Blastopirellula marina: one gene and its partner. The protein of the gene in region 1 interacts with the protein of each later gene in a pairwise test. Links are inferred from orthologs where the notes say so. Each region holds a gene or a part of one and is shown on either strand. Other genes may lie near its edges.

The links.
Region 2: the proteins of lpdA (region 1) and odhB interact in binary tests that used the Escherichia coli proteins (3 or more experiments, as listed by UniProt). The link is inferred for Blastopirellula marina from one-to-one orthologs.

The regions. Positions count from the first base shown.
Region 1 is NZ_PUIA01000094.1:89,291-98,681, forward strand. Bases 4,052-6,858 are described here. They hold lpdA (dihydrolipoyl dehydrogenase), read right to left. Parts: upstream 6,267-6,858; coding sequence 4,836-6,266; downstream 4,052-4,835. Other genes in these bases: aceE (pyruvate dehydrogenase (acetyl-transferring), homodimeric type), read right to left, coding at 4,052-4,549; rpsD (30S ribosomal protein S4), read right to left, coding at 6,456-6,858. Outside these bases: C5Y96_RS26300 (zinc-ribbon domain-containing protein), read right to left, coding at 1-180; C5Y96_RS26305 (2-oxo acid dehydrogenase subunit E2), read right to left, coding at 368-1,750; more of aceE, read right to left, coding at 1,847-4,051; more of rpsD, read right to left, coding at 6,859-7,064; C5Y96_RS26325 (Gfo/Idh/MocA family oxidoreductase), read left to right, coding at 7,448-8,749; C5Y96_RS26330 (VOC family protein), read right to left, coding at 8,829-9,230. UniProt on the Escherichia coli protein: Lipoamide dehydrogenase is a component of the glycine cleavage system as well as of the alpha-ketoacid dehydrogenase complexes.
Region 2 is NZ_PUIA01000074.1:156,002-165,455, forward strand. The notes cover bases 3,883-6,752. They hold odhB (2-oxoglutarate dehydrogenase complex dihydrolipoyllysine-residue succinyltransferase), read left to right. Parts: upstream 3,883-4,643; coding sequence 4,644-5,861; downstream 5,862-6,752. Other genes in these bases: C5Y96_RS23070 (2-oxoglutarate dehydrogenase E1 component), read left to right, coding at 3,883-4,625; C5Y96_RS23080 (general stress protein), read right to left, coding at 5,930-6,442; C5Y96_RS23085 (hypothetical protein), read left to right, coding at 6,490-6,752. In the rest of the region: C5Y96_RS23065 (LacI family DNA-binding transcriptional regulator), read right to left, coding at 1-949; more of C5Y96_RS23070, read left to right, coding at 1,749-3,882; more of C5Y96_RS23085, read left to right, coding at 6,753-6,834; phosphate ABC transporter substrate-binding protein PstS, read left to right, coding at 7,356-8,432; phosphate ABC transporter permease subunit PstC, read left to right, coding at 8,621-9,454. UniProt on the Escherichia coli protein: E2 component of the 2-oxoglutarate dehydrogenase (OGDH) complex which catalyzes the second step in the conversion of 2-oxoglutarate to succinyl-CoA and CO(2).

The DNA of each region.
Region 1 (9,391 bases):
ATCTGCCGCGCTGCTGGGTATCAGAGACAGGTCATCCTCCGGAGGTGGAGTGGCCCCCTGAATCTCTGCAACGAACTTCTGCGAGCACTTCTTACACGTGACTCGCCGCCCGGCAAGTTTGTCGTCGGCAACGGGATACTTGGTACTGCAATTCGGACAGACAATATGAAGCTTGGCCATGATCACCCATTCGCAAGATCGAGATTCAATCGACCTGGATTATAGCCACCAGAATTGGCCTGCTCCACTCCATCCTTTTGAGTGCCCCATAGAAGGTTACCCCAATTCCCAACGACGAAAAAGAAAGCCCCCTCGCAATCTGGTATCGCGAGGGGGCTTTTATACATTTCGAGAGTGGCTCGGATGACTAAGGAGCCATCAACAGCTTGCTGGGGTTCTCCAGCAGGCTCTTGACGTCGTTCAGGAATCGCTGGGCCGTGGCACCATCGACCAGGCGGTGATCGTACGACAGGCTCAGCGGCATCATCAGGCGAGCAACGATTTGGTCTTTCACAACGACCGGCATCTTTCGCGAGCGGCCAACCAACAGGATGGCAACTTCCGGGACATTGATGATTGGCGTGCTGTAAGTACCGCCGATAGCTCCCAGGTTGCTGATCGTGAAGGTCCCACCTTGGATGGCCGACATTTCAAACGTGTTGCCACGAATGTCGGAAGCCGTTTGCTGAAGGCTACGAGCGATGTCGGGAATCGACATGCGATCGGTGTTCTTCATATTCGGCACGAGCAGACCACGATCGGAATCGACGGCAATACCGACGTTCACGTAATCTTTGTAGATGACCTGTTCCTGTTCCATGTCGATCGAGGCGTTCAGTTCCGGATGCTCACGCAAAGCAACGGCAACGGCCTTGATCAAAAACGGCATAGTGGTCAGCTTGACACCAGCCTCGGCGTAGTCGTCTTTGCTTTGCTGACGCAGTTCTTCGAGGGCCGTGATGTCGGCGTCGTCGAAGTTGGTAACCCGCGGAGCAGTCGTCCAGCTCTTGCTCATCTGAGCAGCGGTGACCTTGCGGATCTTCTTCATCTTCTCGATGCGAACCGGACCGTACTTGTCCTGGTTGGCTTCGCCGGTGAGCGATGGCAAAGCGCCCGTCGCAGGGGCCGCGGAAGCCGCACCCGACTTGGCGGCCGATCCTCCTTGGTTCAAATCTCGAACGGTACGCAGAACGTCATCACGTTCGATGCGACCATTGGGACCCGAACCGGTAACGTTGCGCAGATCGACACCTACTTCGCGGGCAAAGCGACGCACGGCCGGCCCGGCTGGCACGCTGTCGTCGGCGCTAGGTGCTTCGGCAACTGGGGCTGGTGCCGGGGTAACTGGCTTGGGTGGTGCCACTGGCTTAGTAGGCTGAGGAGCCGCTTTAGGTTCTTCGCGAACCGGAGCTGGCTCGACGGCCTTAACCGGAGCCGGAGGGGCTTCTGGTTCAGGGGCCTTTTCTTCCTGAGGTGGTGCAGCGACAGGAGGTGCCGAAGAACCAGCGGAGCCGGCGGCTTCCAGGGTCACGATCGGCGCGTGAACAGCTACGGTATCGCCCGTCTTGACGTGGACCTTTGCAATCTTGCCCCCTTCGGTGCTGGGAACATCGACCGTGGCCTTATCGGTTTCGATTTCGATCAGGGTTTGTCCCTTTTCGACCGTATCGCCCACCGAAACATGCACGGCCAGCACGTCTCCCGATTCAATTCCATCGCCCAGATCAGGCAGTTGTACGTCTATTGCCATGGTGAATAACCTTGCTTGGAATGCGTATTTCAAGTCGCATGGAAAAGCGGTCGTCGGCCAGGGGTCTGTCCGACCGACGATGCTGCCAATATGCCGTTAGGCAAAATATGGGTTTGGCTTTTCCGCGTCGAAGTTCAAATCTTTGATCGCCTGAGCCACTTCGGTACGCTCGATCTTGCCGGTGCGAGCCAACTCGTAAAGCGTGGCAATGACCACCGATTCGGCATCGACCTCGAAGTGACGACGCAGCGCTTCGCGAGTTTCGCTGCGTCCCATACCGTCGGTTCCCAGAGCAACCATGTTGCCAGGCAGGTAAGGACGGATCTGTTCGCCCCATGCCCGGACATTGTCGGAAGCCGAGATAAACGGACCTTCGACGCCGTCCATGACGGTTTCGATGTACGACTTCTTCGGCTCTTCGGTGGGATGGAACATGTTCCAACGTTCGCACGACTGGGCATCGCGACGCAACTCGGTGTAGCTGGTAACGCCCCAGACATCGCTGGCGATGTTGTACTTCTCAGCCAGAATCTGAGCAGCATCGAGCACGCAGCGAGTGATCGTTCCGCTACCCATCAGCTGAACCTTCGCACGCGGCTTGTCGGCCTCTTGCGTTTTCAGCTTGTAAATACCGCGAATGATTCCCTCTTCAGCACCTGCAGGCATCTCGGGCATCACGTAGTTTTCGTTGCCTACGGTGATGTAGTAGATGGCCGTTTCGCCCTGTTCGTACAGCTTTTTCATCCCGTCGAGGGTGATGACAGCCGTTTCATAGGCATAACAGACGTCGTAGGAACGAACCGTTGGGAAGGCGATCGCGTTCAGATGGCTGTGGCCATCCTGGTGCTGCAAACCTTCGCCGTTGAGGGTCGTACGACCTGCGGTACCGCCGATCATGAAACCTTTGGCACGGGTATCAGCTGCACACCAGACCAGGTCACCGATCCGCTGGAAGCCGAACATGCTGTAGTAAATGAAGAACGGAATCATGTTGATGCCGTGTTGCGAGTACGCATTGCCCGCCGAAATAAACGACGACATCGACCCCGCTTCGGTGATCCCTTCTTCCAGGATCTGACCGTCTTTGGCTTCCTTGTAATACATCAGCTGATCGGAGTCGACCGGCTCGTACAACTGCCCCGAGTGGGCATAAATACCGACTTGGCGGAACATCCCTTCCATACCGAAAGTACGCGATTCGTCAGGGACGATCGGCACGATGTTCTGACCGATGTTCTGGTCCTTGCACAGCTTGGAAAGCAGGCGGACAAAACCCATCGTGGTCGACATTTCTTTCCCCTTGCTGCCACCGAGGAATTCTTTGTATTCCTCCATGGTTGGGATGGTCGACGTGGGATGAGTGGTCGGACGCGAAGGAACCGGGCCCCCCAGTTCTTGACGTCGCTTCTTCAGGTAACGCATTTCAGCGCTATCTTCCGGCGGACGGTAGAACGGAGCTTTCACGACTTCTTCATCCGAGATCGGAATGCTGAAGCGTGTGCGGAACTCTCGCAGTTCTTCTTCGTTGAGCTTCTTCTGGTTGTGGGTGACGTTGCGGCCTTCGCCAGCTTCGCCCAGACCATAACCCTTGATCGTCTTGGCGATGACGACGGTCGGCTTCCCTTTGCATTCGGTCGCCGCTTTGTAGGCTGCGTAAACCTTTTCAGGATCGTGACCACCACGAGTCAGCTTCTGCAGCTTTTCGTCGGAGTAGTTCTTCACCAGTTCCAGCAACTCGGGATACTTGCCGAAGAAGTGCTTGCGAATGTATTCGCCCGATTCGACAACGTACTTCTGGTACTGACCGTCGACGACTTCTTCCATTCGCTTGACCAGAAGGCCCGTCTTGTCGGCTTCCAGCAGCGGATCCCAGTCGCTTCCCCAAACCACCTTGATGACGTTCCAGCCGGCACCACGGAAGACCGCTTCCAGTTCCTGGATGATCTTGCCGTTACCACGAACTGGACCGTCGAGACGCTGCAGGTTGCAGTTGATGACCCACGTCAGGTTGTCGAGTTGTTCGCGCGAAGCGAGGCTGATCGCACCCAAGGTTTCCGGTTCATCGCATTCGCCGTCACCGAGGAACGCCCAGACGCGTGTCTTGCTGGTGTCTTTCAAACCCCGGTCATGCATGTAGCGATTGAAGCGAGCCTGATAGATCGAGCAGATCGGTCCCAAGCCCATCGAAACGGTTGGAAATTCCCAGAAATCTTCCATCAGCCATGGGTGCGGATAGGACGAAAGCCCCATTTCCGGCTGCAATTCACGGCGGAAGTTCTCGAGGTTCTTTTCGGTCAAGCGTCCTTCGACGAACGCCCGCGAGTAAATACCCGGGGAAGCGTGCCCCTGGAAATAAACCTGGTCCCCTTCGTAGCCGCTTCCACGACCACGCAGGAAGTGATTGAAAGCGACTTCCACCAGCGTAGCACTTGAAGCGAACGTACTGATGTGACCACCCAGGCCCTCAAAGTTCTTGTTGGCCCGCGTCACCATCGCCATCGCGTTCCAGCGGATGATGCTCTTGATGCGGCGTTCAAATTCTCGGTTACCCGGGTACGCCGGCTGATCGGAGGAATGAATCGTATTGATGTACGGCGTGTTGGCAGCAAACGGCACATCCACGCCGCGTGCGTGAGCTCGATTCTCTAAAGCCGAGAGAAGAAAGCGAACCCGATCATCCCCTTTTCCTTCCAGAACGTAGTCGAGCGAGTCGAGCCACTCTTGCGTTTCCGCCGGGTCCACGTCTTGGGAAAAGGTCGACGGGTTGTTCCGCATCAAGTTCTCTTCGGCAGGCATCATTTTGGCGTTCGCCATGCAACTTCCCTTTTTTCAGTCCGTTGCTTTGCGCCAGGGAAAAATCTCGTTCGTCGCGACTTCATTGCGCGACGCTCTTCTGGCGAAGCAACCCTCGATTAACTTATCTCAAAGATCAATCTCGGTTTAGGCCCGAGGCGGGCTTCGAGTCTGAATTCTACCGCGCTGACCGTATTTGTCAGCGAGTGGTAGGCGAACCCTCTCCGTCTTCTGCAGTCAGCAGAATCGGCATAAGCCCAATTAAAACTACAAGTTGTTTAAGGACAAGACGTTACGACTTCTTCTTTGGCTTGTAAATTTCGGTAGCGGTTCCGAAAAATACCTCACCAGCGTTCATAACCGTCTCGCTTAGGGTCGGATGCGGGTGAATTGTCGAGGTCAGATCAAAGACTTCGGCTCGCATTTCCAGTGCCAAAACGGCTTCGGAAATCATCTCACCGGCCCCAGGTCCGACAATACCGCAGCCCAAAACGCGTTGGGTCTCAGGATCGATGATCCACTTGGTCAACCCATCGGTACGCCCCAATGCTTGGGCACGTCCGCTGGCAGCCCATGGATACATGGCCACTTCGACCTTCTTACCCATGGCTTTGGCTTCTTCTTCCATCAGACCAGCCCAGGCAATTTCTGGATCAGTGAAGATCACGGCCGGAATCGCAGCAGGCTCGAAGGAAACCGGGTGGCCCAGAATGGCCTCGACGGCGGCACGACCTTCGTGCGTTGCTTTGTGAGCGAGCATTGGGTTGCCGGTCACGTCGCCAATGGCCGAGATCTTCGGATCAGCCGTGCGAAGCTGCTTATCGACCCCAATGAAACCTCGCTTGTCGACAACGCACTGCGTGTTTTCCAGGCCAATTCCCTTGGTGTTCGGCCAGCGACCGATCGAAACCAGGACGCGGTCATACTTGAATGTGCCGAACTTGTTTGGACCTTCGAAGGCAACTTCGACCTTGCCGTCGCGATCGCCCAGCGAACCGACCTTGGTGTTGGTGAAGATACGACCCTCGAACAATTCTTCCAGCTTCTTGGCCAGCGGTTTGACCAGGTTACGGTCGGCACCCGGTAGAAGTCCATCGGTCAACTCGACGACACTGACCTTGGTACCCAGGTGGGCGTACACAGTGCCCATTTCCAGGCCGATATAGCCACCACCGATCACCAGCATGGTTTCGGGAATGTCTTGCAGCTCCAGAGCGCCGGTCGAGTCCATCACCCGTGGCGAGTCGATCTGAAAAGCGGGCGGCATGGCAGCCACCGAACCCGTGGCGACAATCGCGTGATCAAACGTCAGCTTACCCCCTTCAGGAATGGAAGGATCGTCCCCTTCCAGTTCGAGCGTGCTCGAATCGATGAAGCTGGCTTTGGCCTTGATGACGGTCACATTTCGCTTCTTGGCGAGTTGCCCCAGGCCGGTCGAAAGGGACTTAATCACCCCTTCTTTGCGAGCACGCAGCTTGTCGAGCTCGATCTGTGGTTCACTGAAGGTGACACCCCAGTCCTTGTTTAGTTCGTGAACTTCGTCAATCACGCGTGCTACGTGCAAAAGCGCCTTGGATGGGATACATCCACGCAGCAAACACGTTCCCCCGAGACGCGGTTCTTTTTCGATGAGGGTGACTTCCATTCCTTCGTCGGCAGCCAAAAAAGCTGCTGCGTAGCCCCCAGGACCACCACCGATGACCGCCAATTGGGTATGAGCCATGATGTCTCTCTAGCAAATTTACTAAGGCAAAATTGAGTTACTGACCTGAGATGCGGTAGTGGGGAGATGCTTCTCAAGTTCCACAGGTAACAGTGGCACATTGAACCAAAAAAAAAGGGACTCCGCGACGGGCTGTCGTGCCGGAATCCCTCTGAAATCTGCGAATTGCCGAAAAAGTGATTTCGGAAATTAACGCGACATGAATTCGACCACCATGTTCACGTCCACCGGCAGGCTGAAATCTTCAGGACCTGGAACGGCGTCGTAGGTCACCGACAGGGTTTCCGGATCGGGTGACAGGAACGCTGCTGGTTCACCGGAAGCATCGCCGTGGATGCTGCGATACAGAATCTGCAGCTTTTCACGGTTGCGGACGCTAACCACGTCGCCGGGACGCATCTGGTACGATGGCTTGTCAACCTTCTGGCCGTTGACCAGGAAGTGACCGTGCACGATACCCTGGCGAGCCTGGCAGCGAGTCAGTGCCAGACCGGCACGACGGACGATGTTGTCCAGGCGGCGTTCGCACAACGACAACAAGTTTTCACCCGTGTTGCCCTTGCTGTGCTTGGCGTGGGCAAAATAGCGACGGAGCTGCTTTTCACCAATGCCGTAATAATGCTTGATCTTTTGCTTTTCCATCAAAGCAGCACCGTAGTTGGACGGGCGCTTTGGACGATTGTGCATACCTGGGGGATTAGGCCGGCGGTCAGCAGCACGCATAGCGCCGCGACTTTCATAAATCATGGCACCGAGACGACGGTTGATTTTGGCCTTGGGACCTGTGTAATGGCCCATGTGCGGTTCACTCCTAAGAATTCGATTTCCAGGAATCACCATACCGCAGTTAAGCGACGAAAACGTGATTCCTACATCCACGTTTGTTCCCTGGTCAATACTTTAGACCGGGTGGAAACCACACATTGTGCCGCACCTAACCACCTTTGACAAGGGGCTCATCCGGCCCTTAAGTGAAATTCAAAGTCCCCCCTGAATGCCGTAAACCCCACCCCAACTCTCTGGTTCAACCCTTTTCCTGCGATTAAAGTCGATAAAAACATGATGTATCGTGACATGAAACTTTGTATTCTGGAGAATCATCAGTGAGACTGATGTGAGTCCCGCCGGCCGTGTTCATGGCCACCTCTCTACTAGACTTTCTTGCCTGAAGGATTTTCTGCATGAGAAAACCAGTTCTAAGTCGCCGCTCCTTTCTCCAAACATCTGCTGCAGCTGCCATGGTTGCCGGAACAGGTTTCCACCAGCTTGCCGCGGCCGCTGAGTCGAAGTCTGCGAACGAGCTATTGGATATCGCGTGTATCGGTGTTCAGAACCGTGCCTCGGCCAATGTCAGTGGCGTTAGCGGCCAGAACCTGGTCGCGCTGTGCGATATCGACGACGGCTACTTGAACAAGGCATTGAATCAATACAGCAAGCACAAGTCGAAGAAATACAACGACTTCCGAGTTCTGCTGGACAAAGAGAAGAACATCGATGCCGTCGTAGTCAGCACGCCGGACCATACGCACGCCCCGGCTTCGATGTGGGCGATGCAGCTAGGCAAGCACGTCTACTGCGAAAAGCCGATGACCCACACGGTTCACGAGGCCCGCGAGATGACCAACTTCGCGGTCAAGAACAAGCTGGCCACGCAGCTCGGTACCCAGATTCACGCAGGCAACAACTATCGCCGCGTGGTCGAAGCCATTCAATCAGGTGCCATCGGCAACATCCAGCACGTTGATGTCTGGGTTGGCAAAGGCTGGGGGGGAGGTACCGTTCCTACCGATACGCCACCGGTTCCCAAGGGAGTGCACTGGGATCTGTGGCTCGGCCCAGCAGCCGAGCGTCCCTATTCGCCGGTCTACATGCCAGCCCAGTGGCGACGCTGGTGGGACTTCGGTGGTGGTACACTCGGCGACATGGGCTGCCATTACATTGACGTGGTCTTCTGGGCACTCAAACTGAAGTACCCCACCAAGATCTCGGCCGAAGGCCCCGAGCCAGATGCCCATACGGCACCGCTCGGCTTGACCGTGAATTACGATTTCCCCAAAACCGATGTCGCTCCGGCCGTCACCATGAAGTGGCGCGACGGCGATCACTGTCCGAAAGAAATCAACGGACACAAGGTCCCTGGTTCCGGCGTGATGCTCCATGGCGACAAGGGGATGATGCTGGCCACCTACGGCGACTTTAAACTGCTGCCGCAGGAAGACTTCCAGGACTGGAAAGCCCCTGAAGAAAGCATACCCAATTCCATTGGTCACTACGAGGAATGGATCAAGGCCATCAAGGAAGGCACACCCACAACGTGTAGTTTCGACTACAGCGGCCCACTGACCGAAACGGTTCTGCTAGGCAACGTCGCCTACCGCAGCGGTGGACCAATCGAATGGGACGCCAAGGCCCTGAAGGTCACCAACAACGACTCGGCGAACCAGTTCATCGAGCGAAAGTACCGCGAAGGTTGGCGGATCTAGAGGTCGCCTTGGTAAAACAACGAAGCCCTGGACATACAGCCCAGGGCTTTTTTATTTCTTGGATCACCGATCGGCCGACCTAATCAACAAACGGTGGATCCGCCGGATACAAGGCCACTTCAATCGTGTGCCCGTCAGGATCTTGAAAGAACGTCTGATGCACGTTGCCGGCATTAACCCGCTGGATGAACTCGATGCCGTGCTCGTTGAGGATATCGACCAGGTCGCTGTTGTCGTCGACGGCGAATGCGTAGTGATTCGCGCGGGAGTTCGGGTTGTCGCCGTACTCTCCGAGGTGATCCGTTTCCAGGATATGTATCTGAATGCCATATCCCACCAGCCATGCTCCGGGGAAATTGAACGGAGGGCGTTCAACTTCGCGAAAACCGAGGACGTCGCGGTAGAAACCGCAAGCAACGCGGGCATCGCGCACGGCCAGGGCCAGGTGATTCAAGTTCTTAATGGGGATCGGGCGGGGCATGGTGCAAGCTCTTGCGAGGGACTTGTTGTTGTTCCGTTTTAACATAACCTAGCCAAATACCCTCTCGCCATGGGTACAGTTGCCACTGTCACCAAACGGTTGTTTAGCTGTTAGCGATTTCCAGCAAACATCCGCGAACTTTGTTGGCGGATAAGGCCTGT
Region 2 (9,454 bases), on another replicon or contig:
GTAGGGCTGACAAATCGTGGGCAACGGTTGTCAGTGGTGGGTCTAAAAGCGACGAGAACTGAAGGTCGTGCCAGCCAATAACGGCGACCTTGCCAGGAACGGCCATCTCTAGCCGACGTAGCGATCGGCAGACAGCGACCGCGTTAAAGTCGGTATCGCACATAATCGCGTCGGCACCGACCACTTCGACCAGGTGACGGCAAATCTCGTCGAATCGCGGGTAAGTTGTTGGGTCATTCACCAACCACCCCTTGGTATCGACGACGATCTGCTCTTCGGAAAGCTCCATGCCGTGTTCGGCCAAAGCCTCGCGATAAGCGTCAATTCGGTCGAGGATCGACAGCGATTCCCGCTGCTCGGTCAACAGGGCAATCTTCTTTCGGCCTGTGCCTACCAGGTGATCAATCGTTTCCTTAGCCCCGGTGCGGACATCGCTAATGACGCGGCAAGTCCCCTCGCTCCCGAGGTTTTCCAACACGGTGACCACGTTTTGCCGAGATTCAAATAGCTTCCCGACTTCGTCCCATTGCTCCTCGTTTTCGTAGGCCAGATACATCACACCGTCGACCCAGCCGGCGTCGAGATCTTGCACAACCCGCTTCAGGCCATCGAGATCGGGGAACGATCCTACCGAAAGAAGACGCAGCCCATGCTCTTCAGCTTCGCGCTGCAGTTCGGCGGTGACCTTCTGTGTAAGAAAGTTACGCGTTTCACGAACGACTAGCGCCACGACATTGCTCTTTTTTCCCGCTAACTGCTGGGCAGCGATGTTCGGACGATAACCTAGATCGGCGGCTGCTTTACGGATGGTTTCCGCCGTCTCCTCCGAGACACGAATTCGCCCGTTGCCGGTACCCATCAGCACAGCGGAAGCGGCCATGCGTGAAACGCCTGCTACCTCGGCAACATCCTTCATGCGAACCGCAGTTCGTCCGGTCTTCTTTGCCATCGTCTTTACGCTTGTTATATTACTTCAAATGGGTGGAAAGCGTGCCTGAGATACTATCCCGCGATATGCTCTAGTTTTTATCGTATTTCCACCCTTCCAGCAAGGAAAAAGTACAAAATCCAAAAGTTCGCACTTTCCGCACAGTAGGAGTAGATGTCGGCTTTGGATTGATCGCCTTAACTCGCCGCTGGTTTCGGGTTCCCAACGAACAAGTAATCTGGCGAGTCACCCGACGTTGACTCCTGATGCTTCTTGGTAGAATTGCGTTACAGTTTACGACGTTATGCCAAAGTGAGTGGTGTTTGCGGCAGTGTTTCGAGCGATTTCGTTAGAAAGCTTTCCGACGATCGAGAGACGTCGCACAAAATATAACCACACTACATTTCATTTTGAGCAAAATTGGCCCAACCGGCAGAATTGAAATAGACGATTAGGTTGGCACGTTGTACGCTAATGCGTTTTTATTGCGGCAGAAATCCTAATAGATGGATTTCGCTTTCTCGAATACTTATTAGGTCCCACCTTTCATCACATAGCGGTTAGGCTCCCCGGCAAAGGATGCGGGGTACCCCAAGATGAACCCCTTCATGGCAACTTCTGGCAGGACCTCTTCAACTCCCACCGAGCGAGCTTTTGTGTGGCCCGAACCCGGCAGGAACAGGCAAGGTTCGATTTCACCAATTCCAGCGGTTCGGAAGAAATAAAAATCTTGGCAATGTCAGGGTATGCAGTCCCTAAGCTACCTGTGCTCCATGGAAGAATCGCGTAAAACTAGAAGTTCAAGAGGCATCGCGAAAAAATGATTTCCGAAAGTTCACCCAGGCAGGCCACTGCTGAGTCGGCAGAAGACATCGACTTAGCATGTTACAACGCCAGCTATGTCGAGCAATTGCTGCTAAAGTACTTGGACGACCCCAGTGGTGTGCCCGAGAACTGGCGAGATTTCTTTGACAAGCAAGCCACAGAAAACGGCATTTCTGCCTCGGAGTTGGGATCGCGTGCTCCTTCGTTCCAACCTCGGAGCATCTTCCGTGAATCTGGCGGCGATTCGGGCGTGTCGGTCACCAGCGTGGCTGGGAACGTGAAGCTGCAGAAAGTGCAGTACAGCGCCGACCAGCTGGTCCAAGGCTATCGGTCGCGTGGGCACTACAACGCCCAGCTCGACCCGCTGAAGCTTAACAAGCAAATTCGGACGCCTCTGTCTCTCGAATCGTTTGGCCTCTCGAAGTCGGATCTCGATGAACGGGTTTACTATACCTGCGGCGAGCAGATCGAACAGATTCCGCTAAGAGAACTCGTACAGCGACTCGATGGCCTCTACTGCAAACATATCGGCTATCAGTTCACGCACATCGACGAACAAAACGTCCAACAGTGGCTGATTGATCGCATCGAGCGTCAATCGCACATCAAAGAGCTTCCCAACACCGTCCAGAAGCAGATCCTGCAACGTCTGACCGAAGCCACTGTTTTTGAAGAATTCGTGCGTAAAAAGTATGTCGGGGCCAAGACGTTCTCGCTGTTTGGCTCGGAAATGCTGATTCCGATGCTCGACCTACTGGTCGAACGTGCGGCATCCAATAACGTTCGCGAAGTCGTTTTGGGGATGCCCCATCGTGGCCGTCTGAACGTACTCACGAATATTATCGGCCAGGCACCACGAGAGCTATTCGCCCAGTTCAACGATGTTGACTTCCACCAGTTCATCGGTGGTGGTGACGTGAAGTATCACTTGGGCAATAGTGTCGACAAGGTGACCTCGTCCGGTCACGAAGTCCACTTGTCCCTATCGTTCAATCCGAGCCACCTGGAATTCATCAACACGGTGGTGCTTGGGCGTCTGCGAGCAAAGCAGGATCGTACCGGCGACATCCAACGTCGCAAGGGAATGGCTGTCCTGATTCACGGCGACGCGGCCTTCATCGGCGAAGGAATCGTCCAGGAAACGTTGAACCTGAGCCAGTTGGAAGGCTATAAGGTTGGTGGAACGGTCCACGTGATCGTCAACAACCAGATTGGCTTCACAACCTCTGTCGATCAATCGCGTAGCACACGGTACTGTACCGATATCGCCCGCATGCTGCAGATTCCGATTTTCCACGTCAACGGCGACGATCCGGAAGCCGTGGCTGATGTAGTTTCGATGGCGATGGACTTCCGCGAAAAGTTCCAGCGAGACGTAATCATCGACCTGGTGTGCTATCGTCGACTGGGGCACAACGAAGCGGACGAACCGAGCTTCACCCAGCCCATGATGTACAAAGCGATCGACAAACAAATGCCGATTCGCGACAGCTACCTGGAGCGTCTGATTGAGCAGAAGCGGATTTCGACCGATGAAGCCAATAAGATGTCGGACGAATACCAGGAATTCCTCAAAGGCGAGTACGACATCGCCCAGGAGATGAAGGAACGCGCTCTGCGTCGTCCGGAAGGTGTTTGGGAAGAATTCGATGGTGGCTTAGAGCCAACGGCCGAAGATCCGGAGCACGATCCAGCGGACGAATGCCCCGAAACACGCATCCCGGTCGATCGCTCGGCCGAGATTCTGCGGATGTTGGCAACCGTGCCTGAAGATTTCCACCGCAACCGCAAGCTGAGCCGAATTGCCGACCAGCGCAAAGAGATGGCCGACGGCGAGCGAATGCTCGACTGGGCAGCCGCGGAAGCGTTGGCGTTTGCCACTCTTTCGATGGAAGGGCATCGCATTCGTCTTTCCGGCCAAGACTGCCAGCGTGGTACGTTCAACCAACGTCACTCGGTGCTGCACGATATTATCGACGGCCACGAGCACAGCATTTTCTCGAATCTCTCGCCTAAGCAAGCGCCGGTCGAGATCGTCAACAGTCCGCTTAGCGAAGCAGGCGTGTTGGGTTTCGACTACGGTTACAGCCTGGACTATCCCAACGCCCTGGTGGCGTGGGAAGCACAGTTCGGCGACTTCAGTAATGCTGCCCAGGTGATTATCGACCAGTTCATGGCCAGTGCCGAAGACAAGTGGCGTCGCTTGAGCGGTCTGGTATTGCTGTTGCCGCATGGCTACGAAGGGCAGGGGCCTGAGCACTCCAGTGCTCGCCTGGAGCGTTTCCTCTGGTTGGCTGCGGAAGACAATATCCAAGTCGCCATTCCTACGACGCCAGCCCAATACTTCCACGTACTTCGCCGTCAGATGAAGCGTTCGTGGAAGAAACCGTTAATTTTGTTTACCCCCAAGAGCCTGTTGCGCCATCCGGCCGCCGTTTCTTCGCTGGAAGAATTGGCCAGCAACAAGTTTGAGCGAATCATCAAAGACAACCGCGAGAACCCTGAAAAGACGACTCGGGTAATCATGTGCAGCGGCAAGGTTTACTACGACCTGGCTCACTATCGTGAAGAGCATCAGCGTCATGATGTAGCGATTATTCGCGTTGAGCAGCCTTACCCGCTCAAGAATCACACCGTTCAGGCTGTCCTCGACCAATACGAAGACGGCGTCCCCTTGTATTGGGTCCAGGAAGAACCCGACAATATGGGCGTGTGGCCTTACTGGAAATTACGATACGGGCATCGTATGTTCGAGCGATTCCCACTCTCCGTAATCGCCCGGGAGACATCTTCCAGCCCGGCAACCGGATCCAAAGCGGCTCATGAATTCGAGCAGCAACAACTTCTCGAACGAGCCTTCAACGATACCTAGAAAGGACAGCTGCGGAAGATGACCATCGAATTGAAAGTGCCTGAATCGGGTGAGTCGATTCAGGAAGTGCAGATCCTCAAGTGGCTGAAAAGCGAAGGGGACAACGTCCAGGAAGACGAAGACGTTGTTGAGTTGGAAACCGACAAGGCTTCCATGGACCTCGCTGCACCGGCCAATTGCACCCTTCAGAAGATTTTGAAGAAGGAAGGCGAGATCGTTTCGGTTGGCGAAGTGATCGCGCTCTTCGAGGAAGGTACCGGCAAACCGGCCGCCAAGTCGGATAAGAAAGCCAAGAAGGCCGAGCAGCCAAAAGAAGAGCCTGCTGCCGCCAAGAAAGATGGCAACGCAAAGTCGGCTTCAGGGAGTGACGACACCCAAGCGACCCCATCAGGTCGTCGTGAACTGCTGAAGCATGGTCTTTCCGCTTCGGACGTCTCGCCGGCTGGCAAGACCGTTCGCCGCGAAGACGTTGAGAAGTACGTTCAGTCGATCTCCAGCCGCCCCAGCGCCGACTCGGGCAATCGCAACGAGAAGGAGATGGAAGAGGTCATTCCGATGAGCCTCATCCGTCGCCGCATTGCTTCGAAGCTGGTGGAAGCCCAGCAGAAGGCTGCTCTGCTCACGACATTCAACCAGGTTGACATGTCGTATGTGATGGACCTGCGAAAGCGACATGGCGAATCGTTCCAGAAGCGCTACGGTGTCAAACTGGGCTTCATGTCGTTCTTCACCAAGGCCTTGATCGATGCGTTGAAGGCCCATCCAGAGCTGAACGCCGAAATTCGCGACGAGACGAATATTGTCTATCGCAACTACTTCCACATTGGTATCGCCGTCGGCTCGGGTAAGGGCCTGGTGGTTCCAGTTCTGAAGTTTGCCGAGCGGATGAGCTTTGCCGAGATCGAACAGGCAATCCAAGAGTTCGCCGGTCGTGCCAAGGCCAACCAGCTGAAGCCGGAAGAGCTTTCCGGTGGTACATTCACCATCAGCAATGGCGGCGTGTACGGCTCGATGCTCTCGACGCCAATCGTTAACCCGCCGCAAAGTGGCGTTCTCGGTATGCATGCGATTGAAGATCGCCCTGTGGCTGTGAACGGCCAGGTCGTGATTCGCCCGATGATGTACCTGGCGCTGACCTACGATCACCGGATTGTCGACGGTCGCGAAGCGGTCACCTTCCTGAAACGCATCAAGGAAGCAATCGAAGAACCATCGCGAATGCTGATCGAAGCCTAATTAGGCGTCGCGTGAGAATAGAAATAGCCGGTGATATTCGCCGGCTATTTTTTTATGCACGTCAAAGGTTACGGCTCGACACTATCCGCACTCTCGCGTGCATGCATCGAAACAGACCGAGCGTTTGTCTGATCGAGTATTTGCTTCGCGTAATCGACTTCGAAAGGATCGCCGCTGGCAACCACCAGGAAAGCACCTTGGCGGACTTCATCCTCGTACCGGGCAACATGGTCTTCGTGTACGCCCCAGCCCAACATCGAACCGAGAAAGCCTCCCACGATCGCTCCGGTAAACCCTGCGGTAATCGGTCCAGCAATCAGCATGAGCCCAAAACCAGGAATGGTGAGCAGAGGAGCGGCCATGAAGAACCCCAAGAGACCACCCACGCCCGCCCCAAACATGGCATCTCGATCGGCCTCATCTCCATATTGGAGAATATTGGTCGATTGAAGATCTTGATGAACGCTGTTTGCCACCAGCGAGACCTGATCGGAAGGAAACTTGCTGTCGTCAAGCTTCTGAACCGCCTCTTGAGCAGCGGTAAACTCATCGAAAATCGCGACAGTGCAGTGTCTGGACATGTTTCATCCTCCTACCGAATTCTAGGCAAATAACGCGAGAGAATCACGTGTTTTTCTTGATTGAAACCATCGCAAAGGTCATTCCTATTACGTGGTTTTCGAGTCATTTCAGCAAGATTGGTACGGCAATTGCGATTTCCACGGACGACTACAACGCATTCTTCAAAATGGAGTTTAGACATATGAGCCCGCTAGTTTGCCTTGAATCGCCGTCCACTGAAGAACAACAACAGACGAAATGTTCGCTTACACAGGCCTGTCGCGACGTACGACGTTCGTGGAGCAGAGAAGAGAGAGCACGGCGAAAACAGGTCGCGGAAATGAAGCAGATCGGTCTGCTGCTGAATACGATCGATATGACGACCTTTCTGAAGGCAGTCGCCGCAAGCTAAGCGGCAAATACCTAGATCGAAAAGCCATCCATTTTGGATGGCTTTTTTTTTGCTCCCACGAAACCCAGGATGGTCGTCTCTGCACCAGCATCGAGCCGTAGGTTCAGGCGAAATTCATCGATGCTTGTTAATGGGAATCGCTCTCGATTGCAGCGAACCTAAGTTTGATAGGCCCCATTGATTCTAAGTGCCTTGCTTCCTGTTCGTGCCGATAGAACACAGTAGTTGTTCCCGCAATATGAGCTGGAAATGTTAAGGCGTATGTTAAGATTCTGCGCGCACCACCTTCAGCGGGTTGTGATGCTTGAGTACACCCCTTAGATTTTGTGTCTGCAGGGCGAATTTGCGGCTGGATTGAGTATCTCTCGCTGAAGATCGAGGGGCTCACGAGAGCCTTCGCCTGAGGTTAGGCCGAGTTTATACGCCGCTCGTGTGAGGGGTTTGTGCAAGGGCTCGGTGAATCTCCTATTACGATCTCGAATAACATCCTGGGTAATCCTTTATTGGGGAAACGACCAAGCATGCAAATCACTCCATCCAACTTGGGTTCGTATGTCGCTTTGGCTGCCATGTTGGTCGCCACGGTCGGCTGCAACGGTGGAAGCAAGCCAACCGCATCTGGTGAAGGTGGCGGTTCCAGCTCTGGTGAACTCGTCAAGTTGCAAGGTTCCGGGGCAAGCTTCCCCGCTCTCTTGTACGCATCCTGGTTTAAGACCTACTCTGATGAACACAAAAACGTTCAGGTCGACTATCAATCGGTCGGTAGCGGAGCTGGCGTAAGTGCCGTGATCGACGGTACGGTTGACTTTGGTGCCAGCGATGCGGCGATGACCGAAGAAGAAATGGCCAAGGTCGAACGCGGCGTACAGTTGCTTCCGATGACTGCGGGTGCGATCGTGATTGCCTACAACCTGGAAGGCGTCAGCGAATTGAAGCTTTCCCGCGAAGCTTACGCCGGTATCTTCCTGAAGGAAATCACCAAGTGGAACGATCCTAAGATCGCCTCCACCAACGAAGGAGTAGAACTGCCTGATGCCGACATCAACGTGATCGTTCGTTCCGATTCCAGCGGTACGACCTTCAACTTCACGCAGCACATGGCAGCTATCAGCGAGAAGTTCAAGAGCGACGTTGGCGTCAATAAGGCTCCGAACTGGCCAGTTGGTACCAAGAGCAAGGGGAACGAAGGGGTTACCACTTCGCTGAAGCAAACCCCAGGCTCGATCGGCTACGTCGAGTTCGGTTTTGCGGATAAGGCGAAACTGTCGATGGCTTCCCTCGAAAACAAGTCGGGCAAGTTCATTAAGCCTTCGATTGAGTCGGCTCAAGCCGCTCTGGCCGCCGTGGAATTCCCGCCTTCGTTGATCGCGTTTTTGCCAGATCCCGAGGGGGACGAGTCGTGGCCAATTGTTACTTACACTTGGATCATCGCCTACAAGACTTACGACGACTCCGCCAAAGTGGAAGCGTTCAAGGATTTGATCAAGTACTGTCTGACAACCGGACAGGAGTCGAGCGAGCCGCTCGGATACATTCCGTTGCCGGAAGCCGTTACCAGCAAGGTTACCGCCGCGCTGGATAACATTTCCGCCAAGTAGTAGAAGACTTGCACCTGGCTTGGTGAGTAGCTCACCAAGCCAGTTTCTTTTCCTAAAAACACTTTGCGGCATCTATGGATCATCCAACAAGGTCGCCGATTTCTCGGCCTCCGACCCCGCTTGAGCGAGGTACGGATCGAGTTTTCCGACTTGCCTGTTCGGCCTTCGCATGGCTGACGATTATCGTCATGGCCTATATCGTCTTACAAATTACCTGGAAGGCGAGCCCAGCGATCCAAGAGTATGGCGCTGGTTTTTTAACGGGTCGTACGTGGGACCCTAACACGTCAGAATTCGGCATTCTTCCCGAAATCTGGGGAACGCTTTACAGCTCGCTGCTCGCCTTGTTCATTGGCTCGTTCTTCGGAATAGCCGTGGCCGTGTTTCTCAGCGAAGGCTACTTAGGTAATTTCGTATTCAATGTTCTGAAGCTTTTCGGCCTCCAATTTCACAAGTTCTGGGGCAAACTACCTAGCTGGTCGGAAAGTACTTTGAAGAATCTCGTGGAGCTTCTCGCCGCGATCCCTAGCGTTGTTTATGGGCTGTGGGGAATCTTCGTGGTGATGCCCTTGCTGCGTGAGCCCTGCAATTGGCTGCACGAAAACATGGGGTGGTTCCCGATCTTTGGTACCCGCTACCAAGGACCCGGCATGCTGACTGCTTCATTCGTCCTAGCGATCATGATTCTGCCGACTATTTCTGCGATCAGCCGCGATGCCCTCGTGGCGGTCCCGCCGAAGCTGCGCGAGGCCTCGTATGGCCTGGGGGCGACCCGCTGGGAAACAATTCTATCGGTCGTGTTACCTACGGCATCCGGCGGCATCTTTGGTGGTATCGTATTGGCGTTTGGACGTGCTCTAGGCGAAACGATGGCCCTGGCGATGCTGGTTGGGAATATGAATACGATTGAAATCTCGATCTTTTCCCCCGCGAATACACTGGCTGCCTTGCTGGCCAATAACTTCTCGGAGGCCGGCAGCGATGAAATGAAGGTCGGCGTCCTGATGTATGCCGGGGTGGTC